3 regions of the Pseudomonas sp. PVC-5-1 genome follow, and region 3 is predicted to be linked to each of the others. Evidence: riboswitches for the same ligand, from Rfam matches in the RefSeq annotation. Region 3 holds a riboswitch; each other region holds the start of a gene.
What was found. A riboswitch is a leader RNA that binds a small molecule or an ion and turns the genes downstream of it on or off. The one in region 3 is predicted to bind cobalamin.
Positions count from the first base shown of each region.

Region 1: linked by a shared signal. The riboswitch ahead of AC2T3R_RS09605 (TonB-dependent receptor) and the one ahead of cobW (cobalamin biosynthesis protein CobW) in region 3 are both predicted to bind cobalamin.
Region 2: linked by a shared signal. The riboswitch ahead of cobO (cob(I)yrinic acid a,c-diamide adenosyltransferase) and the one ahead of cobW (cobalamin biosynthesis protein CobW) in region 3 are both predicted to bind cobalamin.

Region 1 covers NZ_CM172024.1:2,112,771-2,123,277, reverse strand. The annotation lists gene AC2T3R_RS09665 (asparaginase) at 78-1,166, shown strand; gene AC2T3R_RS09660 (DUF1654 domain-containing protein) at 1,292-1,534, shown strand; gene AC2T3R_RS09655 (HD domain-containing protein) at 1,547-1,972, opposite strand; gene AC2T3R_RS09650 (SPOR domain-containing protein) at 2,213-2,782, opposite strand; tRNA gene AC2T3R_RS09645 (tRNA-Val) at 2,914-2,990, opposite strand; tRNA gene AC2T3R_RS09640 (tRNA-Val) at 3,157-3,233, opposite strand; gene AC2T3R_RS09635 (NAD(P)/FAD-dependent oxidoreductase) at 3,437-4,720, shown strand; gene AC2T3R_RS09630 (peptidase C39 family protein) at 4,832-5,566, opposite strand; gene AC2T3R_RS09625 (hypothetical protein) at 5,732-5,908, shown strand; gene AC2T3R_RS09620 (TerC family protein) at 6,041-6,793, opposite strand; gene AC2T3R_RS09615 (hypothetical protein) at 6,823-7,062, opposite strand; gene nhaR (transcriptional activator NhaR) at 7,197-8,090, shown strand; cobalamin riboswitch at 8,125-8,332, shown strand; gene AC2T3R_RS09605 (TonB-dependent receptor) at 8,442-10,507, shown strand, end outside.
Region 2 covers NZ_CM172024.1:1,307,817-1,318,323, reverse strand. The annotation lists gene AC2T3R_RS06080 (cobyric acid synthase) at 1-446, opposite strand, end outside; gene cobD (threonine-phosphate decarboxylase CobD) at 443-1,435, opposite strand; gene cbiB (adenosylcobinamide-phosphate synthase CbiB) at 1,428-2,336, opposite strand; gene bluB (5,6-dimethylbenzimidazole synthase) at 2,333-2,983, opposite strand; gene AC2T3R_RS06060 (cobyrinic acid a,c-diamide synthase CobB) at 2,980-4,275, opposite strand; gene cobO (cob(I)yrinic acid a,c-diamide adenosyltransferase) at 4,272-4,883, opposite strand; cobalamin riboswitch at 5,005-5,224, opposite strand; gene AC2T3R_RS06050 (hypothetical protein) at 5,392-5,970, shown strand; gene AC2T3R_RS06045 (hypothetical protein) at 5,957-6,415, opposite strand; gene AC2T3R_RS06040 (PQQ-dependent sugar dehydrogenase) at 7,144-8,490, shown strand; gene AC2T3R_RS06035 (C40 family peptidase) at 8,456-8,989, opposite strand; gene AC2T3R_RS06030 (C40 family peptidase) at 9,129-9,782, opposite strand; gene hda (DnaA regulatory inactivator Hda) at 9,908-10,507, opposite strand, start outside.
Region 3 covers NZ_CM172024.1:2,659,447-2,669,953, reverse strand. The annotation lists gene cobN (cobaltochelatase subunit CobN) at 1-1,231, opposite strand, end outside; gene cobW (cobalamin biosynthesis protein CobW) at 1,235-2,302, opposite strand; cobalamin riboswitch at 2,403-2,615, opposite strand; gene AC2T3R_RS12080 (hypothetical protein) at 2,714-3,073, shown strand; gene AC2T3R_RS12075 (ATP-binding cassette domain-containing protein) at 3,399-4,976, shown strand; gene AC2T3R_RS12070 (branched-chain amino acid aminotransferase) at 5,113-6,132, shown strand; gene AC2T3R_RS12065 (multidrug/biocide efflux PACE transporter) at 6,363-6,791, opposite strand; gene AC2T3R_RS12060 (LysR family transcriptional regulator) at 6,884-7,738, shown strand; gene AC2T3R_RS12055 (T6SS effector BTH_I2691 family protein) at 7,919-10,507, shown strand, end outside.

The sequences.
Region 1 (10,507 bases), 550 kb from region 3:
CGCAACTGGTACGAAACCTGCCTTGCACCCTGTGCGACAAAACAACCATCTCATTAGGAAGAGAGAGAACAATAACGATGAATGCCGCACTGAAAATCTTCGCCCCCAGCGCACTCGCCGTGCTGCTGGCCATTCCAGCCACCGTTTCGGCCAAAGAGGCTGAAACCCAGCAGAAGCTGGCCAACGTGGTCATCCTCGCCACCGGCGGCACCATTGCCGGCGCTGGCGCCAGCGCCGCCAACAGCGCCACCTACCAGGCCGCCAAGGTGGGCGTCGACAAGCTGATCGCAGGCGTACCGGAGCTGGCCGACCTGGCCAACGTACGCGGCGAGCAGGTCATGCAGATCGCCTCTGAGAGCATCTCCAACGACGACCTGCTCAAGTTGGGCAAACGCGTTGCCGAACTCGCCGAAAGCAAGGACGTCGACGGCATCGTCATCACCCACGGCACCGACACCCTGGAAGAGACCGCCTACTTCCTCAACCTGGTGGAAAAGACCGACAAGCCGATCGTGGTCGTCGGTTCGATGCGCCCGGGTACCGCCATGTCCGCCGACGGCATGCTCAACCTTTACAACGCCGTGGCCGTGGCCAGCGACAAGCAGTCGCGCGGCAAGGGCGTGCTGGTGACCATGAATGACGAGATCCAGTCCGGGCGCGATGTCAGCAAGGCAGTGAACATCAAGACCGAAGCCTTCAAGAGCGCCTGGGGCCCGATGGGCATGGTGGTGGAAGGCAAGTCGTACTGGTTCCGCCTGCCGGCCAAGCGCCACACGGTCAACTCCGAGTTCGACATCAAGCAGATCAGCAGCCTGCCGCAGGTGGATATCGCCTATGGCTATGGCAACGTCACCGACACCGCCTACAAGGCACTGGCACAGAATGGCGCCAAGGCCCTGATCCATGCCGGTACCGGCAACGGGTCGGTGTCGTCGCGGGTGGTGCCGGCGCTGCAGGAGCTGCGCAAGAACGGCGTGCAGATCATTCGCTCGTCGCACGTCAACCAGGGTGGCTTCGTGCTGCGCAACGCCGAGCAGCCGGATGACAAGAACGACTGGGTCGTGGCCCATGACCTGAACCCACAGAAAGCGCGGATTCTGGCGATGGTAGCGATGACCAGGACCCAGGACAGCAAGGAGCTGCAGCGCATCTTCTGGGAGTACTGATCGCCAGCCGCCCCCTGAAATGCAAACAGCCCCGCTGCCCAGGCGGGGCGTTTGCTGTCTGACTGTTGCGAAATTACTTACAGTGAAATACTGTATGCGCATACAGCAAAAACAAGGAAACACTTGTGTCCAGCACCGCCTCCGCCACCCCAAGCAGCTATGAACAACTGGGTATGCGCATTCAGAAAATCATCAACAGCCCCACTGCCCAGCGCAGCCGTGCGGCGTTGATTTTCCGTCTGGAGCAGGAAACCCCGGAAGATTGGGAAACCCTGCTAGAGGAAATCGCCGAAAACGATAACGTCACCCTCGCCCACCGCGACGATGGCGGCGTGCAGATTTTCTGGACGGTACCGAAGGAAGACTGACTGCATTCAGCCTCAAGCCAAGGCCTGCAGGTAGGCGCTGGCTTCGCGGTAACGCGCCAGCCGCGCCAGGTCGGTGGGGCTTGGGCACGGGATGCGCGAAAGGTCGCTGTTGTCGGCCAGATCGGCCAGCTTGACGGTGCGCGCCAGCGGGTCACCGCCCAGGCGCACCACGAAGTCCTGGTAGGCCTCGCCCTCACGGCGGCTGAGCGCCAGCAAGGCGGCAAGGATTTTCAGCGCGAAACCCTCGCGCGCCAGGTCGGACAGGGTCAGCGGGGTGTCTTCGATCACATCGTGCAGCACCGCGACAATCCGTTGTTCGGTTGTGGAAACCCGCATCATCACACGTAGCGGGTGGAGGATATAAGCGGCCCCACCCTTGTCGTATTGCCCTTCATGCGCCCTGGCGGCCACGGCAATGGCCCGCTCCAGTGTAGACATGAGGCCCTCCCCGTTCGGCTTCTTCCTGACAAGCATAGCCAAAACTGTGCGGACAATGTCTAGCGCGCGTGTGACTGCTCGAAACCCGGAAGCTGGCGCACGCCCTGTAGGAGCGGCCTTGCGTCGCGACGGGCTGCAAAGCAGCCCCAAAGAATCTGCTGTGATGCCGAAATCCCGGGACTGCTTCGCAGCCCGTCGCGACACAAGGCCGCTCCTACAGCCCCCACTCACACAGAGTTTTCAGCGCGCTGCGCCGTGCTGGATCACCACCGAATCGGTACCCAGCTTGGCCATCACCTCGGCCTTGCGCGCTTCGGCTTCCTCACGGGTGGGGAACGGCCCCATCAGCACCACCGGCTTGCCGTCGCGGTACTCCACCGAGGACGGGATGCCCTTTTCGATCAGGCGTGCGGTCATGTCGCTGAGCGCGCCCATGTTTGCACCCTGGATCACTTCCACATCCCAGCCTTGCGGGGCCGGCTGGCCAGCCAGGGCCTCGGCGCGGCGCTGCAGCTCGGCGCCGCCGCACATCTCGCGGATGCGCAGGTTGTTGCCGCTGTCGTCGACGATGATTTCGTACTGGCCATCGCGCTTGATGGCCACGTAGCTGCGGTAGGCCTCGTACTGCCCGGCATCATCCTTGCCACGGACCTGGCCGCAGATGGTGCCCTGGGTGTCGATCCGCACGTTGCCGAACTTGGCGGTCTTGGGGTTGTGCAGGTGTTCGGCCACCTGTTTGTGCACGCCTTCGACCTCGTTCTCACAGCCCGCCAGGGCGAGCACTGCCATTACCACAGCCAGTTTGCGCACGCGTGTACCTCCAGATTCGAAGGGGCGGATTCTAGCACGCCGGGCAATGCCCCGAACCGCGACCAAACGTTACACGCTTCTTCATGCGCACAGCAAAAAGGGCGATCATTGCTGATCGCCCTTTTTCGATTTGGTAGGCACAATTGGACTCGAACCAACGACCCCCACCATGTCAAGGTGGTGCTCTAACCAACTGAGCTATGTGCCTGTCGTGTGGTGCGCATATTAGTGATCAAATGCGTACCTGTAAAGCGTTTTTTTCAGAAAAATCAAAAACTTTGCGAGTTCGTGCATAAGGGCCTGCTGTGCAGCACCAGGCCGCGAGAACCCAATGAAAAAAGGGGTGACCCTTGCGGATCACCCCTTCTTCGATTTGGTAGGCACAATTGGACTCGAACCAACGACCCCCACCATGTCAAGGTGGTGCTCTAACCAACTGAGCTATGTGCCTGTCGTGTGGTGCGCATTCTACCCATTCCAAAAACCCTGTCAACACTTTTTTTCGCGCTAACCTACTGAATCTTAAACTCTTTATAGAAAAGTGCGCTGGCGGGGACCGAGTAAAGGATTTTCAACGGACGACTAGCGGGTGTTTATTATTATTGATAGCATCGGTACATTCGTTAAAAATATAAAACACGAGGTTCCTGCAGCATGGCTAACACCCCCTACCCCCAGTCCTACTACGCCGCCTCGGCCAACCCGGTGCCGCCACGTCCGGCGCTGCAGGGTGAGGTGGAAACCGATGTGTGCATCATCGGCGCCGGCTACACCGGCCTGTCCAGCGCCCTGTTCCTGCTGGAGAACGGCTTCAAGGTGAGCATCGTCGAAGCAGCCAAGGTCGGCTTCGGCGCATCGGGCCGCAACGGCGGCCAGATCGTCAACAGCTACAGCCGCGACATCGACGTCATCGAGCGCACCGTCGGCCCCAAGCAGGCTCAGCTGCTGGGCCACATGGCCTTCGAAGGCGGGCGCATCATTCGTGAGCGCGTGGCCAAGTACAACATCCAGTGCGACCTGAAGGACGGTGGCGTGTTCGCTGCCCTCACCAGCAAGCAGATGGGCCACCTGGAGTCGCAAAAGCGCCTGTGGGAACGCTTCGGTCACAACCAGCTGGAGCTGATGGACCAGAAGCGCATCCGCGAAGTGGTCGCCTGCGACAACTATGTGGGCGGCATGCTGGACATGAGCGGCGGCCACATCCACCCGCTGAACCTGGCCCTGGGCGAAGCCGCTGCGGTCGAGTCGCTGGGCGGCATCATCTATGAGCAAACCCCGGCCGTACGCATCGAGCGCAGCGCCAACCCGGTGGTGCACACCCCGCAGGGCAAGGTCCGCGCCAAGTTCATCATCGTCGCCGGCAACGCCTACCTGGGCAACCTGGTGCCGGAGCTGGCCAGCAAGTCCATGCCATGCGGCACCCAGGTGATCACCACCGAACCGCTGGGCGACGAGCTGGCGCGCACCCTGCTGCCGCAGGACTACTGCGTCGAGGATTGCAACTACCTGCTCGACTACTACCGCCTGACCAGCGACAAGCGCCTGATCTTCGGTGGTGGCGTGGTGTACGGCGCGCGTGACCCGGCCAACATCGAGGCGATCATCCGTCCGAAGATGCTCAAGGCCTTCCCGCAACTGAAGAACGTGAAGATCGACTACGCCTGGACCGGCAACTTCCTGCTGACCCTGTCGCGTCTGCCACAGGTTGGCCGTATCGGCGACAATATCTACTACTCCCAGGGCTGCTCGGGTCACGGCGTGACCTACACCCACCTGGCGGGCAAGGTGCTGGCCGAGGCCATGCGTGGCCAGGCCGAGCGTTTCGACGCCTTCGCCGGGCTGCCGCACTACCCGTTCCCGGGTGGCCAGATGCTGCGCGTGCCGTTCAGCGCCATTGGCGCCTGGTACTACAGCCTGCGCGATCGCCTGGGCTTCTGATGTAGGCAGGCTTGGCCTCTTCGCGGGCACGCCCGCTCCCACAGGATTTGTGCTGGTTGCACGGTCCCTGTGGGAGCGGGGGTGCCCGCGAAAGGGCCGGTACAGACAAAGCTATTTGTTCAGGCTACTCACAGCCTGCTTCGCCGCAATCTCCTGCCCCGCCCGGGCCAGTTCATCGGCAGCCTGCAACCAGCGCTGGCGGTCCACCTGGGCTGGCAGCTGCCGAGGTGGCTGCACCAGCACCGCCCAGCTCCCAAGCTTCGCCCACGCCGAGGCAAAGTCATCGAACGCCATCAACTGCCGCCGGTGCATGCCCGAACGCAACAGCACCCGCTGCTTGTAGCGGTCGTAGCCGATCAGCACGGCGTAGCGTGGCTCGCTCCACCAGGCCGAACCATCCTCGTAACGCAGCAGCACCGGGTTGCCCGCCGCCACCTGGGTCAACAGCGCGTCCAGCTGCTTGTCCAGCGGATACACCACCATGCCGTAGTCGCGCGCCACCCGGGGGATGCCGGTGTCCAGGGCCTCGGCGCCCTGCGGCAGGTTCAGCGGCTTGTCCAGCAGCCCCGGCGTGATCGGAGCCCCCTGTTGCGACAGCACCGCCGCCAATGCCATGGCCCCGCTGTGGTTGGCGTTGCCACGGTAGAACGGCACGCTGCTGATTTCGACCCGCTGCGGCAGGCCCTTGAGGTTGCCGGAGGGTGCGCTGGCGCAACCGGCCAGGCTGGCTGCAACCAGGCAGGCAGCCAGCAGCCGACGAGGGATGGTCTTGAAGGAAGGTTGCTGCATGGACACTCGCTTGCTCCAACGCCGGGCAGGCAGCGCCCGGCTCTGGCCACCGATCATAGGTCGGACAGCGGCGCGGGTATAGTCCGACACCGCTTAGGAGCAAATCGGACCAAGCAATAGACCTTTGGTCAATGGAACGTCACAGGCGAAAGACTAGACTAAAGCAGTGTCTGGAAGGCCAGCGTCGGCGACCGAGCGCGGCCCGTAGAGATGGAGGCACAGATGAGCCTGACCATGGCAATCCTCATGCTGGTTGGCATGTGGCTGAGCGTTGCAGCCGCCATGCTATGGGGTGTACTGCGTATCGTGCGGCGTCATTCCCACCACCACCTGCCACCGCAGGCCCCCGCCAAGCCACAGCCTGTGCGCCGGTCGCGGCGGCATGCCGGGGTGCACTGACTAAAGATTTTCCCTACCCCCATTCGCGGGCTTGCCCGCTCCCACTGGGGCCGCGTAGCTATCTGGCTGACGCGGCACCTGTGGGAGCGGGCAAGCCCGCGAACGGGGCGCGAGCGCCCCGCATTTTTTACATCAACCTTCAGCCGCCTCACGCTTCAACCGTGCCCGACGGGCCAGGATGTTGAGGATCTCGATCGCCGTCGAGAAGGCCATGGCCGCGTACACATACCCCTTCGGTACATGGGCGCCGAAACCTTCGGCGATCAGCGTCATGCCGATCATGATCAGGAAGCCCAGGGCCAGCATCACCACGGTCGGGTTGTCGTTGATGAAGTTGGCCAACGGGTCGGCGGCCACCATCATGACGATCACGGCAGTGATAACGGCAATGATCATGATAGGCAGGTGCTCGGTCATGCCCACGGCGGTGATGATGCTGTCGACCGAGAAGACGATGTCCAGCAGCAGGATCTGGAAGATCGCCGCGGCAAAGCCCAGGGTAACCGTCGACGACACCTTGGCTTCTTCCTTGGCCCCGTGCGGGTCGACGTTCTCGTGGATTTCCTTGGTCGCCTTCCACAGCAGGAACAGGCCACCGGCAATCAGGATCACGTCCTTCCAGGAGAAGGCATTGCCGAATACTTCAAACACCGGGTCCGTCAGCTGGACGATCCAGGCCACCGTGCTGAGCAAGGCCAGGCGCATGACCAGGGCCATGCTGATACCGATACGGCGCGCCTTGGAGCGGTACTCCACCGGCAGCTTGTTGGTCAGGATGGAGATGAAAATCAGGTTGTCGATGCCCAGCACGACTTCCATGGCCACCAGCGTAGCCAGGGCAACCCAGGCGGTAGGGCTAGCGACGAGTTCCAGCAAGTATTCCATTGTTCAAATCCTGCAGCAGCGGTTGGGGGTCAGATTTCCTGGGTGTCTTCTTTCTTGTCGGCGTCCTTGGGCTTTTGCCCTTCGCTGCCGATGGCCTCGCTCAACGCCTGCTGTGCGGCCTTGTTGGTGTCGTCGATGGCCTGCTTGGCCGACTGCGCGGCCTGGTCGAGCATCTGCTGGGCGGATTTCTCGGCCTGCTCGCAACCGGCCAGGGTGAACAGGGCCAAGGCCAGCACCAGCGGCGTGCCGATGGATTTTAGTTGCAGCATGGGTTCCTCGCTTTTCATGTTCCGGCGGCGCACACGGCGCCTGATGGAGTCGCATTCTAAAGAGCGCAACACATCCGGAAAATTCGTATTTTCAGCGGTTATACTTCGGTTTTTACGAATCCGGAACGATACCGATGCTCAACTATCGGCAGTTGCACTACTTCTGGGCCGTGGCCAAGACCGGCAGCATCGCCCGCGCCAGCGAACAGTTGAACCTGACCCCGCAAACCATCAGCGGTCAGATCAGCCTGTTCGAGCAGACCTATGGCCTGGAGCTGTTCCAGCGCGTGGGGCGCCAGCTGGAACTGACCGAAACCGGGCGCCAGACGCTGATCTATGCCGAGCAGATGTTCCAGCTGGGAAGCGAGCTGGAGGCCATGCTGCGGGCCGGCCCGCAGGAGCAGATCCTGTTCCGCGTGGGCGTGGCGGACGTGGTACCCAAGTCCATCGTCTACCGCCTGCTGGCACCGACCATGGAGCTGGACGACGTGCTGCGTATCAACTGCCGCGAAGACAAGCTCGAACGGCTGCTGGCCGACCTGGCGATCCAGCGCCTGGACCTGGTGATTTCCGACAGCCCCATGCCCAGCCACCTGGACATCAAGGGTTATAGCCAGAAATTGGGCGAGTGTGGGTTGAGCTTCTTCGCCACCCCGGCGCTGGCACACCGCCTGGAAGGCCCCTTCCCCGCCTGCCTGCAGGATGCGCCATTGCTTATCCCCGGGCAGGAGACCGTGGTACGCAGCCGCCTGCTGCGCTGGCTGGGTGAGCAGCAGGTGCAGCCACGCATCGTGGGCGAGTTCGATGACAGTGCCTTGATGCAGGCATTCGGGCAGTCGGGCAGCGGCATCTTCGTCGCGCCCAGCGTGATCGCCGAGGAGGTGTGCCGCCAATATGGCGTGGAGCTGATCGGGCAGACCGAGGCGGTGCATGAGTCGTTCTATGCCATTTCGGTGGAGCGCAAGGTCAAGCACCCGGGAATCGTGGCGATTACCGAGGGGGCACGACGAGAGTTGTTTCACTGGTAACAGGCAGAATTGACGCCCCCGCGTTTCAATGGTCATATGCCCGCCAGTTTCAGGTGCCCTGCGCCGCCGCGCGCAGGGTGAAACGGGAAGCCGGTGCGTCGTGTTGCCCACGACAAGTCCGGCGCTGCCCCCGCAACGGTAAGCGAGCGAACCCTTCGAGATACCACTGTGCACTTGCATGGGAAGGTGAAGGTTTCATGCCCCTCGCAAGCCCGGAGACCGGCCTGGAGCTTCACTTGGCAACCCGCGGTGGGCGGGCGCAGGCCGGTATCCGTGCGTGCGCCTGCGTGCACGGTGCGCCTTTGCGTGTTTTCCACCGGGATCCATTCATTCCTGCAGTAGTGGAACGACATGTCCCGTATCTTCAAGCTTCACCCCTTGGCGGCCTGCCTGGCCGTTTCCCTGCCGGCCCTGGCCGATGACCTCGAGCGACAACCACTGGCCCTGCCCTCCACGGCCATCACCGACACGCTCGACAGCCACGCCATCGACCTGGCCACCCCGACCCAGGCTGGCTCGCGCCTGGGCCTCAGCGCCCTGGAGACACCGGCCAGCACCAGCAGCATCAGCGCCGAGCAGATCCAGCAGCGCAACAACCTCACTGTGCAGGACGCGGTGACCCGCTCACCGGGCATCAGCTACATCGGCTCCCCGGGCGACGGCGGCACGGGCCTGTCCGCCCGCGGTTTTACCGGGCACGGCTCGGTGATGACTTTGTTCGACGGCGCACGCCTGTACACCGGTGCCGGCACCCAGACGTTCCCGGTCGACCCGTGGATGGTCGAGCGCATCGATGTCATTCGCGGCCCGGCTTCGGTGCTGTATGGCGAAGGCGCCACCGGGGCGGTGGTCAACGTGATCCCGAAAAAGCCGTTTGCCGGCGAGGTACGCAACCACCTGCGCCTGGGCTACGGTTCGTGGGACCGCCAGCAGCTCGGCCTGGACAGCGGCGGCAGCCTCGGTGAGCGCCTGAGCTACCGCCTGGCCCTGAACCAGCAAACCGGTAACGGTTGGGTCGACCGCACCCCGTCACGCAGCCTGGCGCTGAGCGCCGCGCTGCGCTTCGATGCCAGCGACGACCTCAGCTTCACCCTCGCTCACGACCGTGGCGATGCGCAGCCTGCCAACTACTACGGCACCCCGCTGATCGACGGCCACTACCGCAGCAGCCTGCGCAAGAAGAACTACAACGTGCAGGACGACGTGCAGCATTACGTCGATGAATGGACACGCCTGAATACCGACTGGACGTTGAACGATCACCTCAGCGCCAGCAACCAGCTGTACTACATCAAGAGCCGCCGTCACTGGCGCAATGCCGAGGAGTACAGCTGGGATGCCGGGCGCCAGCAGCTGCTGCGCGGCAGCTATCTGCAGATCAAGCACAACCAGGAACAGTTCGGCGACCGACAGGCCTTCACCCTCGACCACAGGCTGTTTGGCCTGGCCAGCAAGACCGTGGTCGGCGCCGAGTACAACAAGGTCCGCTTCAACGTTGACAGCAACGCGCCCTACAACGATGTGGGCGGTGACTACGTCGACCCGTGGCAGCCACAACCGGGTTGGTTCCACAGCGCCTCGCCGCTGCGCCCGCAAACGCTGTCCACCACCCACACCTTTGCCCTGTTTGCCGAAAACCGCCTGCAGTTGAGCGATCGCCTGTCGCTGGTCACCGGCGTGCGCCGCGACCAGAACCACATCGACCAGGAAAAACTGACCACCGACAGCCGCAGCGACCGCAGCCTGCAAGGCGGCAACTGGCGTGCCGGGCTGGTGCTCGCGGTCAGCGACGACCTGTCGCTGTATGGCCAGTACTCCACCAGCGAGGATGGGGTCGACAACCTCATCAGCCTCAGCGCCAACCAGATGCACTACGACCTGACCGAGGCCAGGCAGACCGAAGTGGGCCTGAAGCAGCGCTTCTGGGAAGGGCGTGGCGAATGGACATTGGCGGCCTACCACATCGTCAAGAAGAAGCTGCTGGTGGATGACCCGGTCACCCACGAGAAGCAGCAGGCTGGCCAGCAGACGTCCGACGGCCTGGAGGCAACCCTGGAACTGGCGCTGGCGCACCAGTGGCAGGTGTCGGCCAACGCGGCGATCGTGCGCGCAAGGTACGACGACTTCGACGAAATCGTCGGCGGCATGGCGCAGGACCGTGCGGGCAATCGCCCGGCCAATGTCCCGCGCCGTACCGCCAACCTGTGGCTGAGCAAAGGCTTCGGCCAGCGGCTGAAGGCCGGCATTGGCGCGCGTTATGTGGACGAGCGCTACGCCAATACCGCCAACACCCAGAGCGCCCCCGGCTACACCGTGGTGGATGCCGACATCGGCTGGCAGGTGTTGCCGGATGTGCGGCTGGGGTTGCAGTTGAACAACCTGTTCGACCGTGAGTATGTGCAGTCGGCGTTCAGTGG
Region 2 (10,507 bases), 1.4 Mb from region 3:
ATGTTGGCAATGTCACCGGCACGCAGGTTGATCTCCGCCGGCGAGCCCGCGCCTTCGACCATGACCACCGGCCAGGCAGCACTCAGACGCTGGTGCGAAGCCAGCACCGCCTGCATGGCGATAGCCTTGTAGTCGTGGTAGGCCACCGCGTTCATGCTGGTGACGGCACGGCCATGGATGATCACCTGGGCGCCGGTGTCGCTGTTGGGCTTGAGCAGCACCGGGTTCATGTCGGTATGCGGTTGCAGCCGGCAGGCCTGGGCCTGCACCGCCTGGGCCCGGCCGATTTCACCGCCATCGGCGGTCACCGCGCTGTTCAGCGCCATGTTCTGCGGCTTGAACGGCACCACGCCGACGCCCTGGCGCAACAGCCAGCGGCACAGTGCGGTCACCAGCGTGCTCTTGCCGGCGTCGGAGGTGGTGCCTTGCACCATGAGGGTGGTCATGCCGTTTCCTTCTGATAGGCCGCCAGGGCTTGCGCCAGGCGCTGTTCGTCCGCCGCACAGGCTGGCAGCCCCAGGCGTATCGCCTGCGGCTGCTCGAACAGCCGCACCAGGATGCCGCGGCGGGCGAGAAAGTCATGCAGTTGCGCAGCGTGCTCGCTGCGCACGTACTGGAACAGATCGCAACCACCGTTGGGCGCCAGACCGACGCTGCGCAACAGCATAGCCAGCCGCTGGCTGGCAGCAGCGCAGCGTTCGACCTGCACACGCTGGGCGGCGTGGTCGGCCAGGCTGGCCTGGGCCAGCACCCGGGTCGGGCCATTGACAGTCCACGGGCCGAGCAACTCGGCCAGGCGCAGCAGCAGGCTGCGTTCGGCGGCAACGAACCCCAGGCGCACGCCGGCCAGGCCGAAGAACTTGCCGAACGAGCGCAGCACGATCAGCCCCGGGCGCTCGGCACAATCGACCACGCTTTCTGCCGGGGTGTTGTCCATGAACGCTTCGTCGACCAGCAGCCAGCCACCGCGGGCGGCCAGGCGTGCGTGCCAATCCAGCAGGCGTTCACGCGGCACCCGGCGGCCGGTAGGGTTGTTGGGGTTCACCAGCACCAGTACGTCGAGGCTGTCGAGCGTCGCCTCGACCTGCGCTTCGTCCAGCTCCAGCAACTGGTGCCCCGCCCGTTGCCAGGCGTATGGATGCTCGGCATAGCATGGCGTCAACACCCCTACCCGGCCGGCTGCGCGCAACAGCGGCAAGGCCTGGATCGCGGCCTGGGAACCGGCCACCGCCAGCAATTGGCGGGCGCCGTAATACTCACGCGCGGCGTCCTCCAGGCCGTCCTCGGTCTCCGGCAGGCGGGCCCAGGCCTCCATGGGGATCGGTGGAATCGGGAAAGGCCATGGCGCAATGCCGCTGGACAGGTCGAGCCACTGCTCGCGGGCGATGCCGTATTGCCGTACCGCCCGCAGCAGGCGGCCTCCGTGTTCAAGCATTGATATAGGCCCCCAGGCAGATCACCAGCAGCCACAGCCATACGCCGCGCTGCACCAGGCCCCAGCCGCGCTCGATGGCGTCGGCGTCGGCCATTGGCCCATCACCCAGGCGTGGCCGCTCATGCAGCTCGCCGTGGTACACCGCCGGGCCACCGAGTTCCACCCCTAACGCACCAGCACCGGCGGCCATCACCGGCCCGGCATTGGGGCTGTCCCACAGCGGGCCCTGCTTGCGCCAGCAGGCCAGGGCCAGGCGGGTCTTGCCCAGCAGCGCGTAGGTCAACGCCACCAGCCTGGCGGGAATATAGTTGAGCACATCATCGACACGCGCCGCACACCAGCCGAAGCGTTCGAAGCGCTCATTGCGGTAGCCCCACATGGCGTCCAAGGTGTTGCTCAGGCGGTACAGCACCACGCCAGGCGCGCCGGCGACCACGAACCAGAACAGCGCGGCGAATACCGCATCGCTGCCATTTTCCAGCACCGATTCGGTGGCCGCCCGGGCCACCGCAGGCTCGTCAAGTTCGCGGGTTTCGCGGCTGACCAGGTAGCCCACACGGCGCCGCGCTTCTTGCAGGTCACCCTGGCGCAAGGCACTGGCCACTGGTAACACGTGTTCACCCAGGCTGCGCAGCCCGACGGCGCAGTACAGCGCCAGCACGTCGACCAGCCAGCCGATGTACGGCAGCCAGGACAGGATCAGTGCCACCAGGGTAAGCGGCACCACAGCCAGGAACCATGCGCTCACCCCGTGACTGCGCCAGCCGCGCCCACCGGCATTCAGGCGGCGCTCCAGGTTACTGGCCATGTTGCCGAAGGCTACCAGCGGATGGCGCCGCTGCGGTTCGCCCAGCAAGGCATCCAGGGCCACCCCGGCCACGGTCAGCAAAGCCACGCTCATTGGCGCTCTCCCCATTGGTTCTCAAAGAGCATTTCACTCAAGGGCCGTTCCTCGGCCCAGTTTTCCAGCACCAGCATTGGTGCCGGGTAGAACTCGGTCACCGGCCCCAGGCACAGCACCGCGACCGGCTTGGCCCCGGTCGGCATACCCAGCAGCGCCGCCAGCGCCTGCGGGTCGAACAGCGACACCCAACCCATGCCAAGGCCTTCGCCACGGGCTGCCAGCCAAAGGTTCTGGATGGCGCAGGCCAGCGAGGCCAGGTCCATTTCCGGCAGGGTGCGGCGGCCGAAGATATGCGGCTCGCGGTTGTCCATCAGGGCGGCCACCAGCAGCTCGGCGCAGTCATTGATGCCTTCCACCTTCAGTTTCATGAAGGCGTCGGAGCGTTCGCCCAAGGCTTCGGCGGTACGCACCCGCTCTGCTTCCACCAACGCCTGGATGCGCGCACGCAAATCGCGCCGGGTGATGCGGATGAAACGCCAGGGCTGCATCAGCCCGACACTCGGCGCTTGGTGCGCGGCAGCCAACAGGCGGCCCAGCAGTTCGGGGGCTACCTCGCCACCGGCGAAATGGCGCATGTCACGGCGTTCGCCGATGGCCCGATAGATCGCGGCGCGCTCGGCGTCGCTGTAGGCGTGTTCGCTCATGGTCGCAACAGCGCCGCCGCCGCATCAGGGTTGGAGGGAAAATAGAAGTGCACGTAGGAAGCCGTCAGCCGACCCAGGCGGTACACCGCTTCGTTGCCGCGCCCGCCGTTGGGGCTCAGACCACGTGCGATCGGCTCCAGTACGGTACTGGTCAACGAATGGTGATAGGTGTGACCGCGCAGGGTGCCTTCCGGCAGTTCCACCGCCTGCAGGGCCAAGGCAGCCAGGCGCTTCTGCATGGTCGCTTCGCCCGGCAGCAGGCCGAGCAGCTCGGCACGCTCGCCGGCCACGTCGGTCAGGGCATCGAGCAGGTACAGCATGCCGCCGCACTCTGCCAGCAACGGTTTGCCCTGGGCGTGATGGGCACGGATCGCCTCGCTCATCGGCGCGTTGGCAGCCAGGGCGTGGTGGTGCAGTTCGGGATAACCGCCCGGCAGATACAGGCTGTCCACTGCTGGTAGTTCGCGGTCATGCAGCGGCGAGAAAAACTCCAGCTGCGCGCCCAGGTTGCGCAGCAGGTCGAGGTTGGCGCCATAGGTGAAGGCAAAGGCCTCGTCCCGCGCCACGCCAATGCGCACACCGGTCAACGAGGCGACACTGGCTTGCGGCTCGGGTTCGGCAAAGGTCACTGGCGGCGGCAAGGCGGCATCGCAACTGGCGCCAAGCGCTTCGGCAGCGGCATCCAGACGAGCGTCCAGGTCGTTCAGCTCGCTGGCCTGGACCAGCCCCAGGTGGCGGCTGGGTAGCTCTATACCGCGCTCGCGGGACAAGCCGCCATACCAGCGCAGGCCTTCGGTCAGGCTACCTTCCAGCAGTTGCGCGTGGCGCAGGCTGCCCACCCGGTTGGCCAACACACCGGCAAACGGCAGGTCCGCCTGGTAGCGTGCCAGGCCCAGGGCCAGGGCGCCAAAGGTCTGGGCCATGGCCGTGCCATCTATCACCGCCAGTACCGGCACGCCGAAGTGACGCGCCAGGTCGGCGCTGGACGGCGTGCCGTCGAACAGCCCCATCACCCCTTCGATCAGGATCAGGTCGGCCTCGCCGGCTGCCTCCCACAGTAGGCGGCGGCTTTCCTCGGCGCCGATCATCCACAGGTCGAGCTGGTACACCGGCGCGCCGCTGGCCCGCTCAAGGATCATCGGGTCGAGAAAGTCGGGGCCGCACTTGAACACCCGCACCTTGCGCCCAAGGTTGCGGTGCAGGCGGGCCAGGGCGGCGGTGACGGTGGTCTTGCCCTGACCAGAGGCCGGTGCCGCGATCAGTACCGCAGGGCAATGGCGCGACTGGCTCACAGTTCCACGCCCTTCTGTGCACGGATACCGGCCTGGAACGCGTGCTTGAGCATGCCCATTTCGGTCACGGTGTCGGCCAGCTCGATCATCTCGGGTTTCGCGGCACGGCCAGTGACGATCACATGCTGCATCGGTGGGCGGGCCTGGATGTCGGACAGCACCTGGTCAAGGTCGAGGTAGCCGTGCTTGAGGGCGATGTTCAGTTCATCGAGCACCACGAACTGCACGGCAGGGTCTTGCAGCAACTGGCGCGAAACGGCCCAGGCGGCTTCGGCGGCGGCGATGTCGCGCTGGCGATCCTGGGTTTCCCAGGTAAAGCCCTCGCCCATCACGTGGTAGCGCACCTGCTCGGGGAAACGGCGGAAGAACAGCTCTTCGCCGGTGCTGTTGCGGCCTTTGATGAACTGCACCACACCGCATTGCATGCCATGGCCCAGTGCGCGCGCGAGCATACCGAAGGCCGAGCTGCTCTTGCCCTTGCCATTGCCGGTCAGTACCAGCAGCAGGCCGCATTCGTTGGGGGAATTGGCGATGCGTTCGTCGATGATCGCCTTCTTGCGCTGCATGCGCGCCAGGTGGCGTTCGTCGCGTTCGGTGGCTTCGCTCATCAGGGTTCTCCGCTGGCTGGCGCCCGCGGCAACGCGCGGCGACAGATAAAAGGCGGGCAGACGGAGAACGCGCAGGGGCCGTGGCCGTAGGCAACGGTGCACCGCGCATCACCCTCCGTGATGCCGTTGGCAGTATCAGGCCGGTCTCCGGGCTTGTGAGCGGGCCTTGGCCCAGGCCTGCGCGCCTTCCCGGGTGCTGGCACCCAGTGGCCCTGCGCGGCCGCGACTCACCTACCGTTGCGGGGGCAGCGCCGGAATCGCGCCATGCTGGCACCCACCGGCTTCCCAGTTTCACCCTGCCCAGTCGGGGCTGGCAGGGCACCTGAAACACGCGCGAAGGTTAGAGGGTTGGACCGGGAGCGTCAATCGAAGCGGGCCGCTTTGCAGCCGAACAGGCTCCGCCTGGGTAATGGCCAATTCACCTTGTTGTGCCACACTGAATACAGTGATATCACATAGCCATCATTTTCAGCTGAACGCGATCACAACTACAACAGGAGAGCGCAGCATGCGAGGCCAGATCATCAACAACCCGCGCCTGGAGTTTCTTGCTCCGGTGCTGGAGCGCTGGGGCGACTGTATTGACCGCTTCAACCAGTTTGCTGGCGATGCCGAAGCACCTTACTGGCATGGCGCTGCCGCCAATACGGGGCTGCTTGCCGCAGCGGCCTGGCAAGCCGAACTGGCGGCGCTGCAGCAGTTTGCCGGCAAGAAGCAGCGCGACGAAGGTGAACACGAAGGGCGCTGCGACCTGTCGATCAGCAGTGCCGATGAAGCGCTGTACCTCAGTGTCAGTCAGCGCTGGCCAAGAATCGCTCGGCTGGACATGGCCGACGCCCTGCAGCAGACCACTGCCCTGGCGCGCCAGGTGGCCTACCCCAGCCAGTTGAAAGCTGGTGCACTGTTCATCAGCCCGTGGAAGGCTGGCCAGCATGCCAGCCCCGAGGAACTGCAGGACCTGGTCGACGATCTGCAGAAACATACCGCCTGTGCCATCGCCTGGTACTTCCCGTATGCCTATCGCAAGTTGCACAACGAACTGGGGCAGTATTTCCCGGGGGTGGCGTTGTTGCTCAAGCAGGCTTGAAGCAACTTCGGCTCGGGCCGGGACCGGAACTCGTTTCGCAAGCGCGACTTGGCCGTTGTGAGAGCGGGCGTGCCCGCGAAGAATCCAGCGCGGTGGCTGGCACCGGCTGCGCCGGTGTTCGCGGGCGCGCCCGCTCCCACAGAGCCCTATTTAAGTCTCCTGTCGTAGTGAAGCGAGCCACCGCAGGTGCCCCACGCCCAGCCTTCATGAGGAGCCAGTTCCGATTACTGGTATTACACGACTGCGGTTTCTGACGATTTTTGCTCTTGCTCTTGCTCTTGCTCTTGCTCTTGCTCTTGCTCTTGCTCTTGCTCTTGCTCTTGCTCTTGCTCTTGCTCTTGATCTTGATCTTGATCTTGATCTTGATCTTGATCTTGATCTTGATCTTGATCTTCGCGACTTCAGGAGGCCGAGCAGAGGTCTTGCGGAGGGAGGTGACGGGCATGGATGCCCGTCAAGCGCTGAGGCCCCATGGATGGGGCCTGCAGCGCGTCCTCCCGGGAGCAAGACCGGCGCGAGGGAACCCCGTAGCGTAGCGGAGGGGCCGGATGATGGGAGCGCAGCGTTTTTTGGTTACTTTTTGTCGCGTTTGACAAAAAGTGACTCGCCGTAAGGGCGAAAAGGTGAGTCAGCGTCGCCATCATAAATGGACTATGCGCGAGATCAAAACCAGTACTCTTCCGCTCTTCGCTCTTCGCTCTTCGCTCTTCGCTTTCAAGCGTGGGCATCAACAACAAGGTCAACATTCATTCTCGAAGGTGGCGCTTATTCACCTTTCCGCCCTTACGGCGGGTCACTTTTTGTCAAACGCGACAAAAAGTAACCAAAAAACGCTGGCTCCTATCATCCGGCCCCTACGCTGCGCTCCGGGGTCCCCTCGCTACGGGCCTGCTCCCGGGAGTACGCGCTGCAGGCCCCATCCATGGGGCCTCAGCGCTTGACGGGCATCCATGCCCGTCACCTCCCTCCGCAGTCCCTTCGCTCGGCCTCCTGAAGTCGCAATCGGCGGTGCCTGAACTACCGCGCGCTTAAAAAGCAAAAGCAAAAGCAACGGCAACGGCAACGGCAACGGCAACGGCAACGGCAACGGCAACGGCAGTTGGATGGTTCCGGGAACCTGGCGAATGTCACCGACCTCTCAATTCATAGGCCCTGTTAGGAGGACGCCGCCCCATGAAACACCTGACGCCTTGGTTATTGGCCGCCAGCCTGACTGCCTGCGGCGAAACCGCCCTGCTGAATGTACTCGACGGTAGTGGCCCAACCCCCCAGCTGCCTGCTCCGGTCAAGACCACCCTCCCCACCGTGAATATCGCCCCGGCAGTGGGCTGGCCCAAGGACGCCAAGCCCGAGACAGCACCAGGCACTCAGGTGAAAGCGTTCGCCAGCGGGCTCGACCACCCTCGCTGGCTATACCTGCTGCCCAACGGCGACGTCCTGGTGGCCGAAACCAATGCCCCGCCCAAGCCCGAAGATGGCAAGGGCCTGCGCGGCTGGGTCATGAAGAAGGTGATGAAGCGGGCAGGCGCAGGCGTACCTAGCGCAAACCGCATTACCCTGCTACGTGATGCCGACCACGACGGCGTGGCTGAAATCCGTACAACCTTCATCGAAGAGCTCAACTCACCGTTCGGCATGGCGCTGGTCGGCAAGGACCTGTATATCGCCAACACCGACAGGTTGCTGCGCTTTCACTATGAGCCCGGTGCCATGCAAATTCGCAATGAAGGCCAGCCAGTGGTCGAGTTGCCAGGCGGGCCGCTCAACCACCATTGGACCAAGAACGTGATCGCCAGCCCTGATAGCAAGAAGCTTTTCGTGACGGTCGGCTCCAACAGCAACGTAGGCGAAAACGGTATGGACAAGGAACAGGGGCGCGCCGCGATCTGGGAAGTGGACCCCACCAGCGGCCAGCACCGCCTGTTCGCCACCGGCCTGCGCAACCCTAACGGCCTGGCCTGGGAGCCGCACAGCGGTACGTTGTGGACGGCAGTCAACGAGCGTGACGAGATCGGTAGCGATCTGGTACCGGACTACATCACTTCCGTGAAGGACGGCGGTTTCTATGGCTGGCCCTATAGCTACTACGGCCGCCACGTGGACGAGCGCGTGCAACCGCCAGCGCCTGAAAAAGTTGCCCAGGCGCTGGTGCCCGACTACGCCGTAGGCCCACACACGGCATCGCTAGGGCTGGCATTCGCCGAACCGAACGGGCTACCACCGCCCTTCGAACAAGGGGCATTCGTGGGCCAGCACGGGTCGTGGAACCGCAAGCCACACAGTGGCTACAAGGTGATTTTCGTGCCGTTCGACCCATCAGGAAAGCCCTCGGGCAAGCCCGTAGACCTGCTTACCGGTTTTCTGGATGAGCATGGCAAGGCCCAAGGGCGCCCGGTCGGCGTAATCACCGACGGGCGTGGCGGCGTGCTGGTAGCCGATGATGTCGGCAACGTGGTCTGGCGGGTGAGCAAAGCCCCGCCTGTCCTCAGGGGTTCTGCGCCAGATGCCCTTGCGGAATGACGCGCTTGGCCTGCAGGTAAGCCTTGGCCCAGTAGCTGTTGGACAGGTAGTCCAGACGCACCGTGCCACCGCTGGAAGGTGCATGCACGAAGCGCCCTTCCCCGACATAGATGCCCGCATGGCTGACCTGCGAGCCGCCACTGGTGGCGAAGAACACCAGGTCGCCGGACTGCAGCGACTTGGCATCCACGGTTGGCGCGCGCATTACGATCATCTCACGCGTCGAACGCGGCAGGCTTATGCCGGCAGCATCACGATAGACGTACTTGATCAGGCCACTGCAATCGAAACCGGAGTCCGGCGTATTGCCACCCCAGCGATAAGGCGTGCCCACCAAGCCGATGGCACGCATCAGCACGTCATCGGCAATCGGCGAAGGGCTGGGCTGGCTATAGGTAACCTGCGGCTGTACCACAGGGGCCGGCGCAGGCGCACGGCTGGAGCAGGCAGCCAGCAAGGCTGCCAAGGAGAGAAATGCGAAGCGCGCCATCTTTACCATGGCCAGAACATCCTGTCTGAGTCCGCTGGGCCGCAGCCGAAAAGAGTTGAGAAATTAGATTAGACGCTTTCTATAAATGCGCACGGCGGCGAGCTTTTTTCAAAGCATCGCCGCCGCGGCAGGGTACATCATTTTGCCATCAGTTGCGCGCGATATTGGTGGTCGGCGCCATGGCCAAGGCACGCTTGGCTTCGATGAAGGTCTTGCTCCAGTAGCGGTCACCGAGGCTGTCGATGCGCACACCACCGCTGCGGCGGCTGCTGGAGTGAATGAACTGGTTGTCACCCAGGTAGATGCCAGCATGGCTGACGCGGCCGCGACCATTGGTGCTGAAAAACAGCAGGTCACCTGGCTTGAGTTTGTTGCGGGCCACTTTCGGGGCATCGACGTTGATCATTTCACGCGTGGAACGCGGCAGGGTCACACCCGCCTCTTCGCGGAACAGATAGCCGATGAAACCACTGCAGTCGAAGCCGGACTTCTCCGAGGTACCGCCGAAGCGATAGCGAGTGCCGATCAGCGACATGCCGCGCTCGAGAATGCTGTCAGCCAGAGCTGGCAACTGGTAAGGCTTGCTGCTGGAGAAGGTCTCCAGGTCATCTTCGGTAGCCAGCTCTTCCGGCTCGCCGAATACCGACGAGGAGGAGGCTTTGGCCTTGAAGGCCGATTGTGCGGCGATCGGGGAGTGATCCTGGGACTGCAGCTCTGAATGAGAAGCTGGGCCTTGGGCCGCGCAGCCAAAAAGCAGGGTCACGAGTGCGAGTGGCACGAGGGGTGCGAAGCGCTTCAGCATGGGCACGACCGTGTCTGTAATCCTTTAGAAGGGTGAAACTATGCCCTCTATCATGGCCATTTGCAAATTTTATCGAAAAAGATGTGACTTTTTCGTTTTGCCGCTCTGGCCCAGCGTTTTCGGGGTTACCAGCCCAGGGTTTCTTTGAGGAAAGGGATGGTGAGCTTGCGCTGTGCCTGCAACGAGGCCTGATCGAGGCGTTCCAGCAGGTCGAACAACGCGCTCATGCTGCGTGCGCCGCGGGTGAGGATGAAGTGGCCGACTTCGTCGGTAAGGTGCAGGCCACGGCGCGAAGCACGCAGTTGCAGGGCACGCAGCTTGTCTTCATCGGACAGGCCACGCATCTGGAACACCAGGGCCAGGGTCAGCCGCGACTTCAGGTCCGGCAGCTTGATCGGCAGTTCGCGCGGCGATGCCGAGGCGGCCAGCAGCAGGCGCCGGCCGCTGTCACGCAGGCGGTTGAACAGGTGGAACATGGCCTCTTCCCAGTCAGCCTTGCCTGCGATCACGTGCAGGTCGTCGATGCACACCAGTTCATACTGGGCCAGGTAGTCGAGCAGCCCTACGCCACGATCGAGCAATTGCGCCAGCGGCAGGTAGACGGCTGGCTCGCCGCGTTGCTGGAAGCGGTGGGTAGCGGCCTGTAGCAGGTGGGTACGGCCAACACCTTGCTTGCCCCACAGGTAGATAAGGCTCTCGGTCCAGCCGGCGTCGGCTTCGCATAG
Region 3 (10,507 bases):
CCTTGAGTATGTTCAGCGCGGCCGCTGGCGTGTCCAGGCCAACGCCGTTGCCAATGCGGCCATCCCGGGTCGGGTAGTTGGCCAGCACCAGGGCCACGCGCTTTTGCGCATTCGGCAGGCGCGCCAGTTCGACCCAACGGCGGGCCAGTTCGGCGACAAAGTCCATGCGCTCGGGGTGGGCGCGGTAGCAGACCACGTCGGACTGGCTGCGTTCGCTGCGCCAGGCCATGTCCTTGAAACTGACCGGGCGGGTGATGATGCGCCCGTCCAGTTCGGGCAGGGCAATGTGCATGGCCAGGTCACGCGCCCCCAGGCCCTGCTCGCTGGCTTCCCAGCCGGGCTGGTTGTCTTGCGCGCAGATGGCCTGCAGCACCGGGATGTCGCGACGGAACGGGCGCAGGTTGGGGCGTTCGGGGCTGGACAGGGCAAAGCCGGTGGTGTTGACCAGCACTTCGGCACCCACCTCGTCCAGCCAGGCTTCGACCTGCTCCAGGCAGGCGCTTTCCTTGAGGCTGGCCACGGCGATCGGCAACGGGTTGAGCCCGGCGGCCTGCAGGCGCTGGCAGAACACATCGATGAACGCGGTATTGGCCGCCTGCAGGTGCGAGCGGTAGAACAACAGTGGCGCCACCGGCTGCTCGGGGTGCCACTGCGGGTACCAATCCTCCAGCGTGGCGCTGCCCTTGGCCGGGTGATACACGGCAGTGCGCGGCAGCGGCTGCGGCTCGTCCCAGGCATAGTCGCGGCCCAGCCACTGGCTGGCCAGGCAGTTGAACAGGTTGATGGCGTTGGCCTTGCCGCCCTGGCGCAAGTAGTGCCAAAGGCGTTCGGCCTGCTCGCCGCTGACACTGCCCAGGCTGGTCAGCTCCGGGTCGGGGCGGTCGTCACCCGGCACCAGGATCAGCTGCACGCCACGGCCGGCCAACTCGACCAACTGCTCGACGCCATAGCGCCAGTAGCCGACGCCGCCGTGCAGCGACACCAGGATGACTTTGGCATGGCGCAGCACCTGGTCGACGTACAGGTCGACCGAGGCATGGTTCTGTACCTGCATCGGGTTGGCCAGGCGCAGGCTGGGGTAATCCTCGGGCAATTGCTCGGCGGTATCGGCGAGCAATGCCAGGTGCGAATCGCCGCTGCAGAGAATCACCAGCTCGGCGGGCGTCTGGCCGAGGTCGGCAATGCTGTCATCCGGCACGAAGCCGCCGGGCTGGGTCCGCAGCAGGTGCATGCGTCAGGCGCCCAGTGCCTGGCGCAGGCGCGCTTCCAGCTGGGCGGCGTCAAGGTCCTGGCCAATCAGCACCAGGCGTGTGATGCGCGGCTCGTCGGCGCGCCAGGCGCGGTCGAAGTGCTTGTCGAAACGGGTACCCACGCCTTGCACCAGCAGGCGCATCGGCTTGCCCGGGATGGCAGCGAAGCCTTTGGCGCGCAGGATGCCGAATTCCACCACCAGCTGGGTCAGGGCGTCGAGCAGCAGGCTTTCGTCGGCTTCGGGCAGGTCGATGGAGATGGAGTCGAAGGCGTCGTGGTCATGATCGTCATGGTCATCGCCGTCATGATGCGAATCGTGGTGGGTACGGCGGCCATCGATGTGCGCCTCGGACTCGGCGCCCACGCCCAGCAGCACCTCCAGCGGCAGCTTGCCGCTGCTGGCCTCGATCACCTTGACCGCCGGCGGCAGTTCTTCAGCCACCTCGGCGCGGACCTTGGCCAGGCCTTCGGCGTCGATCAGGTCGGCCTTGTTCAGCACCACCAGGTCGGCGCTGGCCAGCTGGTCGGCGAACAGTTCGTGCAGCGGCGACTCGTGGTCCAGGTTGGGGTCGAGCTTGCGCTGGGCATCGACCTGGTCCGGGTAGGCGGCGAAGGTGCCGGCGGCCACCGCAGGGCTATCGACCACCGTGATCACCGCGTCGACGGTGCAGGCATTGCGGATTTCCGGCCACTGGAAGGCTTGCACCAGCGGTTTGGGCAGGGCCAGGCCGCTGGTTTCGATGAGGATATGGTCCAGGTCGCCACGGCGTGCCACCAGCTCGCGCATCACCGGGAAGAACTCTTCCTGCACGGTGCAGCACAGGCAGCCGTTGGCCAGCTCGTAGACGCGGCCGGTGGCTTCTTCTTCGGTGCAACCGATGCTGCACTGCTTGAGGATTTCGCCGTCGATGCCCAGTTCGCCGAACTCGTTGACGATCACCGCAATGCGGCGGCCCTGGGCGTTGTCGAGCATGTGGCGCAGCAAGGTAGTCTTGCCCGAGCCGAGGAAGCCGGTGACGATGGTGACGGGGAGCTTGGCCAGTGTTTTCATGTCGCATTGCCCTTGGCAGATTGGCGCGGGCATGCAGGACGACAGCCGCAGGCCAGGCCGGCCGGGCTTGTTCGCCACCGGATCACCCCGCCCGGTTGAAAGTCGAAAACGTGACGAGGCAGGTCTCCTGGCTCGCACCGTTCCATGTACCCGCTGGTGCAGCGGGCTGGCGGGATGACGCCTTCCCGCGCGCGGGCGCAGTGGCTGTGTCGATCCGTTGTCGGTGCTTACAGTTGCGGGGGCAGCCGCGGCTTGTACCGCGTTCCCGTCTTAGCTTCGGCCTGGCCGAAGAACCTCGAAGTGGCAAGGCTACGCAGTGGCTGGCGGGTGGTCAACCATTGCTGTCGGGCTGGCCGACAGCAAGTGGCGCAACTGCGTTACAGTGGTGGCTTTGAGCAGCGAGGCCCACCGGTGAAACCCCTGAACAAGCGCGATATGGCACGCCTGGAGCGTGAACTGGTGGTTTGCCTGACCGAAGCCTGCGAAACCGCCAAGGCGGAGATCGTCGGTTTCAGCTGGCTTACCCATCGTCTCGCGCCCGAGAATTTTCCGGCCAGCCTGCGTATTACCTGGGTGTTCGAGCGAGAGGCCGACAAGGCCGCCGCCGTGGCGGGCGACGCGAAGGTGCGCATGCTGGCACTGACAGGCCTTGCGCTGGAGCAGGCCGGCATTCAGCTGGATCATCCGGCCTGGCATGTGCGGTTTGACAGTGAAGAGGCCTGCCAGCAGAGCCACGGGGGCGACTGGACCAGGCGCTTGATGGGGCGCTGAACCAGGGGCATGCGCGGCCCTGGCTCTTGTAGGAGCGGCCTTGTGTCGCGATAGGGCTGCGAAGCAGCCCCAGGGTTTCAGCATAGTGGCACAAATTGCTGGGGCTGCTTCGCAGCCCTATCGCGACACAAGGCCGCTCCTACAGCGCACGCGGCGCACTCGCGGAATCTGTTTTCCGCGACAACGATGCCTCTATCCGTTAGGCTACGCATTCCCCTGTCACGAGGTGTTCGTCCAATGCGCCATTGATGCCGCCGTCCCTTCGACGGCCAGTCTTCAGCCTCCGGTTCGCTCCGGAGATGTCGCGGCATTTGTGGAGTTGTGCATGACGAACACGTCGATCCTGACGCTGGACAGCGTCTCCTTGGCCTTGCCTGACGGCAGGCTGTTATTTACCGACCTCAGCGAAACCTTCGACCAACGCCGCACCGGCCTGGTCGGGCGCAACGGTGTGGGCAAGAGCCTGCTCGGGCAGGTACTTGCCGGCCAGCGCGAACCAAGCAGCGGCCAGTGTCGGCGCCTTGGGCGCATCCATCTTCTGGACCAGCAGGTGATCGAGCACAGCGCCACGGTCGCCGACCTGGCCCAGGTGGGCGCGGTGCTCGCTGCGCTGGAGCGCATCGAGCAAGGCAGCGTCGCACCCAGTGACTTCGACACCGTCGGCGAACGCTGGGATATCCGCGAGCAATTGCAGGGGCACCTGCAACGCCACGGCCTGGGCCAGCTCGACTGGCACCAGCCCGCCCACAGCCTGAGCGGTGGCCAGGCCATGCGCGTGGCGCTGGTCGGCGCCTGGCTCAGCGAAGCGGACTACCTGATCCTCGACGAACCGAGCAATCACCTGGACAGCAACGCCCGCGCCCAACTGCTGAGCATGATCGAAGCCTGGGACCGGGGCTTGCTGGTGATCAGCCATGATCGCAGCCTGCTCGCGCACATGACGCGCATCGTCGAATTGTCCAGCCTGGGCTTGCAGGCCTATGGCGGCAACTACAGCTTCTATTCGGCCCAGAAAGCCAGCCAGACGGCGCTGGCCCAACAGCAACTTGCCCGGCTGAAACAGGAGCAGCAACGCCAGGCGCGCGAACTGCAGCGCCAGCGCGAAGACCTGGAACGTCATCAAGCCCGCGCCGGGCGCAACGCCAGGCACGCCAACCAGGCCAAGATCCTGGTCGACCGCCAGCAGGAACGCAGCCAGGCCACTGCGGGCAAGCAGTGCCGCGACCATCGCGACGCCCGGCAGGCGCTGCAGGGCAAAGTGCGTGACGCCGCTCGCGAAGTCGAGCAGGACTGCGCCATTACCCTGCATGCACCCACGCCGCAGCGTCATCCGGGCCGCGAAGTGCTGGCCTTGCAGGCGCTGCACCTACCCCGCGGCACGCGCAAACCATTGAACCTGCGCTTGTGCCTGGGCCAGCGGGTGGGTCTGGTCGGCGCCAATGGCAGTGGCAAGTCCACCCTGCTCAAGCTGATGAACGGCGAGTTGCCAGCACCGCCCGACAGCCTGCGCCTCAGTGGTGAAACCGCCCTGCTTGACCAGCACTGCAGCGCACTACCAGGCCATACCAGCGTGCTCGACCACCTGCACCAGGCAAACCCGACATTGGCCCAGGGCGACTTGCGCAGCCGCCTGGCGCAACTTGGCCTGGATGCGGCCCGCATCGAACTGCCCAGCGGCCTGCTCAGCGGCGGTGAACGGATGAAGGCAGCACTGGCCGCCGTGCTGTACCGCGAACGGCCGCTCGACCTGTTGCTGCTGGACGAACCCGGCAACCACCTGGACCTGCCGTCGCTGGCCGCACTGGAACACATGATCGGGCAGTTTCGCGGGGCGCTGGTGGTGGTGTCCCACGACCAGGTACTGCTCGACCGGCTGGCGCTGGACGAGTACCTGCACCTGTAGAAGCCGCAATAAATGCATTGCAGGCTATCAATTCGTGACTGGCCGTTCCCGATCTGCCACGGATGTATTATGGTGGCGTGGTGCGCATATAACAGCAGCCCGAGCAATCGGGCACTTGCAAGACAATGAGGGTGTCATGAGCAACGAAAGCATTAATTGGGACAAGCTGGGTTTCGACTACATCAAGACCGACAAACGCTACCTGTCCGTATGGCGCAATGGCGAGTGGGACAAGGGCACCCTGACCGAAGACAACGTACTGCACATCAGTGAAGGCTCCACTGCCCTGCACTACGGCCAGCAGTGCTTCGAGGGCCTCAAGGCCTACCGTTGCAAGGACGGTTCGATCAACCTGTTCCGCCCGGACCAGAACGCCGCCCGCATGCAGCGCAGCTGCGCCCGCCTGCTGATGCCGCAGGTGCCGACCGATGTGTTCATCGAGGCGTGCAAGCAAGTGGTCAAGGCCAACGAGAAGTTCGTGCCACCGCATGGTAAAGGCGCCCTCTACCTGCGCCCGTTCGTGATCGGCACCGGTGACAACATTGGCGTGCGCACCGCCCCCGAGTTCATCTTCTCGATCTTCGCCATCCCGGTTGGCTCGTACTTCAAGGGCGGCATGAAGCCGCACAACTTCCAGATTTCCAGCTTCGACCGCGCAGCCCCGCAAGGCACCGGCGCGGCCAAGGTCGGTGGCAACTACGCCGCCAGCCTGCAGCCGGGTGCAGAAGCGAAGAAAGCCAACTTCGCCGACGCCATCTACCTCGACCCGCTGACCCACACCAAGATCGAGGAAGTCGGTTCGGCCAACTTCTTCGGCATCACCGCCAACAACGAGTTCGTCACCCCGAAATCGGCTTCGGTGCTGCCAGGCATCACCCGCCTGTCGCTGATGGAACTGGCGCAATCGCGCCTGGGCCTGAAAGTGATCGAAGGCGATGTGGAAATCAACAAGCTGGACCGCTTCATCGAAGCCGGCGCCTGCGGTACCGCTGCGGTGATCACCCCGATCGGCGGCATCGAGTACAACGGCAAGCTGCACGTGTTCCACGACCTGGAAAAGGTCGGCCCGGTTACCCAGAAGCTCTACAACGAGCTGACCGGTATCCAGAGCGGTGACGTGGAAGCACCGGCTGGCTGGATCGTCAAGGTTGCCTGAGGCGCTCTAACGTTTTGAAAAATGGGGCATGCCAGCGATGGCATGCCCCTTTTTATTGGGTGCACCGGCTGCACCGGTGTTCGCGGCTAAAGCCGCTCCCACAGGTACAGCGCAAGCCTGAAGCCTGAGCCATCCCTGTAGGAGCGGCCTTGTGTCGCGAAAGGGCTGCGAAGCAGCCCCAGGATATCCGCGCAATGCACAAATCGAGGAGCAGCGCAGGCTGGTGGTTTTCATGCAAGGCGACGCTGCATCAGCAGGTGCCGGGCTTTGTCGAAGGCCCAGTTGTACAGCACGGTGTAGGGCAGGATGATCACGAAGAAGCCCAACTCCACCATGAACGCCTGCAGCAACGAAATTTCCAGCATCCACGCCGCCACCGGCAGGCACCACACCACCAGCCCGGCTTCGAAGCCCAGGCCGTGTGCAAAGCGTGCGCTGGCCTTCCAGTGGATGCGCTCGACCCGCACGTAGCGATCGACCAGCGCGTTATAGACCATGTTCCACAGCATGGCGATCACCGAGAGGGTCACCGCCAGCGCCCCCGCCGTCGCCAGCGACTTGCCCATGATCCAGGACAACAGCGGCGCACACAGCAGCACGGCGAACACTTCATAGCCGACGGCGTGAACCAGGCGTTCGGTGAAAGAGACATTTTTCATTGCAGATTCCATCCAGTGCGTGAGTCGTGCTTCCTATTTTCTTTGATAGAACTGATACTCGCGACATAGCTACCATCGGTTTTATCAATACCATGCGCTACTCACCCGAAGCTCTGGTCGCCTTTGTCGAAGCCGCATCGCTGGGTTCGTTCTCCGCTGCGGCGCGCAAGTTGCGCAAAAGCCAGTCCACCATCAGCATTGCCATCGCCAATTTCGAGGCCGATATGGGTTGCCCGTTGTTCGAGCGTGGCGGTCGCCACCCTACACTGAACGAGGCTGGGCGGCAGGTGCTGAGCCATGTGGAGGCGATTCTCGATGCCAGCGCCCAGCTCGATGCCCTGGCGGTGCGGCTGGCGGAAAACATCGAGGCACTGGTCTCGGTGGTGATGTCGGACAGCTACAGCGTGACCTTCCAGGGCGCGGTGATGGCCCGCTTCGCCCAGCACTACCCGCATACCGAGCTGCGCTGCGGCCCGTCGGAAGATGCCGATGTGATCGAGCTGATCCAGCAGGGCCTGGCACACGTCGGCATTCTTGCCACCCAGCCCAGCTACCCCGCTGACGTTGCCGTGGCACGCTTGCCCGAGCAGGCAGAGTTTGGGGTGTACGTGGCCAGCGGGCATCCGTTGGCGGCTTTGCCCCAGGTGCAGACGCAGCACCTGGAGAACGTCCGGCAGCTGTATATCAAGACCTATGCTCCCAGCCTGCACCACGGTCGTGGCCAGGCCTGGTCGGCACCGGACTACCTCACCCTGCTGGAGTTCGCCGTGCGCGGGTTCGGCTGGGCCGAACTGCCCAGGGCGCTGGTGGCACGGTTTGGCAATGGGCTGGTGGAGTTGCAGGTGGCCGGGTACCCGCGACGGGTTGACATGGACGTGGCCTGGTCGAGCCGGCGCGCGCTCGGGCCGGCGGGGCAGTGGCTGGTGCGGCAGATGTTGGGGCAATAGGCCTTTATCGCCTGCAAGATCCTGGGGCTGCTGCGCAGCCCGTCGCGACGCAAGGCCGCTCCTACAGGGGCACTAAAGCGAAAAATCCTACAACGTTTTAGGAAGCCCATTGCTCCCCCGCGAAGGCGTTCCTCGCTAGTGTTTTGGCCGTTGCGTCAAATCACTGGAAAGGAACTCCTGATGAGCATCAGCAAAGCCATCCACATCGCCATGCAGGAAGAGATCCCCAACACCTACGGCACCTGCAATGCCTGCGAACGCTCCGGCCTGCCGATTCTGCTGCTGCGCGAGGCCTACGCCCCGCGCCCGGACACAGGGCGCCCCTATCGCCTGGCAGACGACAGCGAAATCATCTTCCACCCGATGCACACCGACCAATTGCGCCTTTTGCGCCAGGGTTATGTCTACGTACTGCTCGACCAGGAAATCTGGCAGGCCTACGAGGTGGCGGCGGAAGGTACCTTGCGGCGCTTCCCGGTGTCGCAGATGCCCTTTGGGCCACCCAGGCCGTTACCCAAGGTATGCGCCACCGAAGGCCATGACGTGATCGCCTCGTTCATCAACATCGATACCCTGCTCTACCGCAAGGCCTGGATCGCCTTCGCCAACGACCCCTGGCCCCGTGCGGTACTCGACCGCTATCGGCAAGGCATCGCCGACAGTGACCCAGGCACCCTCGCCCGCTTCGTCGAGGTGGACCTGAACACCGCACGCAACGACCCTGCCAGCCTCGGCATCGCCATGACCGACAGCTTCCGCTTCGGCCTGGAACAGGTGCTGGAGTTCTCCACCTTTTCCTCTGCCAGGTTTACCAGCGTTCATGGCTTTTACAGCCGCCTGGGCCGCTGGCATGAAACCCGCACGCATGTGCGCAATGTCATCCAGCAGGAACAACTGCCCAATGGCGTGCTGGCGCTGACGCTGCCCGACCCGGTCGGCATGGTCATGGAGCTCAACGCGCAACGCACTGGCTGGGTGCAGGCCCTGCAGGAATGGCGGGCGCAGCCGCAGCGGCACTTCGAATACTTCACCTCGCAAGCACTACTGGGCATCCGCGAATTGCACGCGGCCATGGCGGCCGTGCAAGGTGCCGAGGACGCGCAGCGGGAAGCCCGGCAGGTCGAGCAGTGGAACGACAGCCCGATCGCGGCCAAGGCGTATCTGCCGCCGGTGGACATCGACGCGCAGACCGAACGCAACACCGCGCGCAAGCAGCAGGACGCCCGCGAGCGGCTGGAAGAGCGTTACGACGAAAGCGCCCGCGCCGCGTTCCAGGCCGATTACGACCGCGAACTGAAAAACTGGCAGTCGATGATCGACCAGGTTGGCGATCTGTATGCGCGGCACTATGCCAAGCGGGCGTTTCAGCAGATCGGCTACTACGACTATGACGCGACCTCCCCCGTTTCGGTGGAGTACTTCATCCAGATGATGGCCGCCTGCCTGGCCGGCGGGCCCACTGAAACCTTGCCGCAGGAGGGTCAGCCGCTCGGGATCACCCAGCATATCTGGCAGCAGCTGCTGGAAGACGACCGCAGCCTGTTGTACCAGGCACTGCTGGCCAAGAATCAGAAGCTGATGCAGCAGGTGGCCAGGGCGCTGTCCGGGGACGACTTCGGCAAGGTGTACGACATCATCAAGGGCATCGCCGGTACCGCCGATGGCCAACTGCTGATGATCAAGCCGATACAGGATGCCGTTGGCCAGTTGCTGGCCGCGACCAACAGCGCAGGGAATGCGCTCAGCCAGCACTTGGGTGAACGGACCAAGACCCTGATCGGTCATGTGCATCGCTCGGCGTTTGCACTGTTCGCCGGGCAGCAGGTAACGCCGCTGCGGGTGTCGCTGACAGTGGGCGAATACATGAGCCTGCTCAATGAAGCCCTGGAAGCGCGGACCGATGCGTTTCTGCAGCAGGTAGACAAGCAGTTCCGTGACCCACTGGGCCGCAAGGTGCGGGCCATGGTGCTGAGTGGCGCGATCAATATTGCGGCAGCGGGTAACCGCAGCCAGATGATCGAGGTGATGCTCTGGACGCTCGAAAGCGCCGAGAGCCTGCAGGCGCGGCTGGTGCAGTTGCGCGAGGGTGCAGCCGGCGGCGTCGGGGCGCTGGTACGCAATGTTGCGATTGGTGCGGGTACGCTGCGTGCGCAGGTTACGGGTGGTTTGAAGATCAGTTCTACGGCCGCGCAAAGCGTGGCAAGCGATGCCATGCGCAGCCTGCGGGATGCTGCAGCGAGTAGCGGAAGCGTCGGGCTGCTATTTGCCTTGGGCAGCATGTGGTTCCATCAGGACAGCCTGGGCAAGAACTATCGAGCGTTGCAAGAGACGCATCAGGACAACCCGGAGGCGCTTGTGGCGATCTGGTCTTCTTCGCTTGGGTTGTTGGGTGCCAGCGTCGAAGCGGCGGGACTGGTTGTTGCGCTTGTGCGTCCGAAGATACCGTGGCCGGGGACGGTGACAACAATCTCATTGGGGACCGGTATTGCCAGATTCGGCGCGGGGATTTCTGCGCTTGCTGGTGTCATGGATGCGGCTCAGTACAGGTATGCAAACCTTAGATCCGAGAGAGTGGGAGATGGCTCTGCAGCTCGCCTCTACCGGTTCGCAAGTGCCACTTCATTCGGGGCCGCAGCATTTGGCGTCTGGGCCGCATTTGGCTCCAGCGCTTTACTTGGCCCGATAGGCATAAGCATCACCTTGGGCATAGCAGCCTATCTGCTTGCAACTTCAGCCAAGCACAAAGAATCATCAGCAACGCAGATTTGG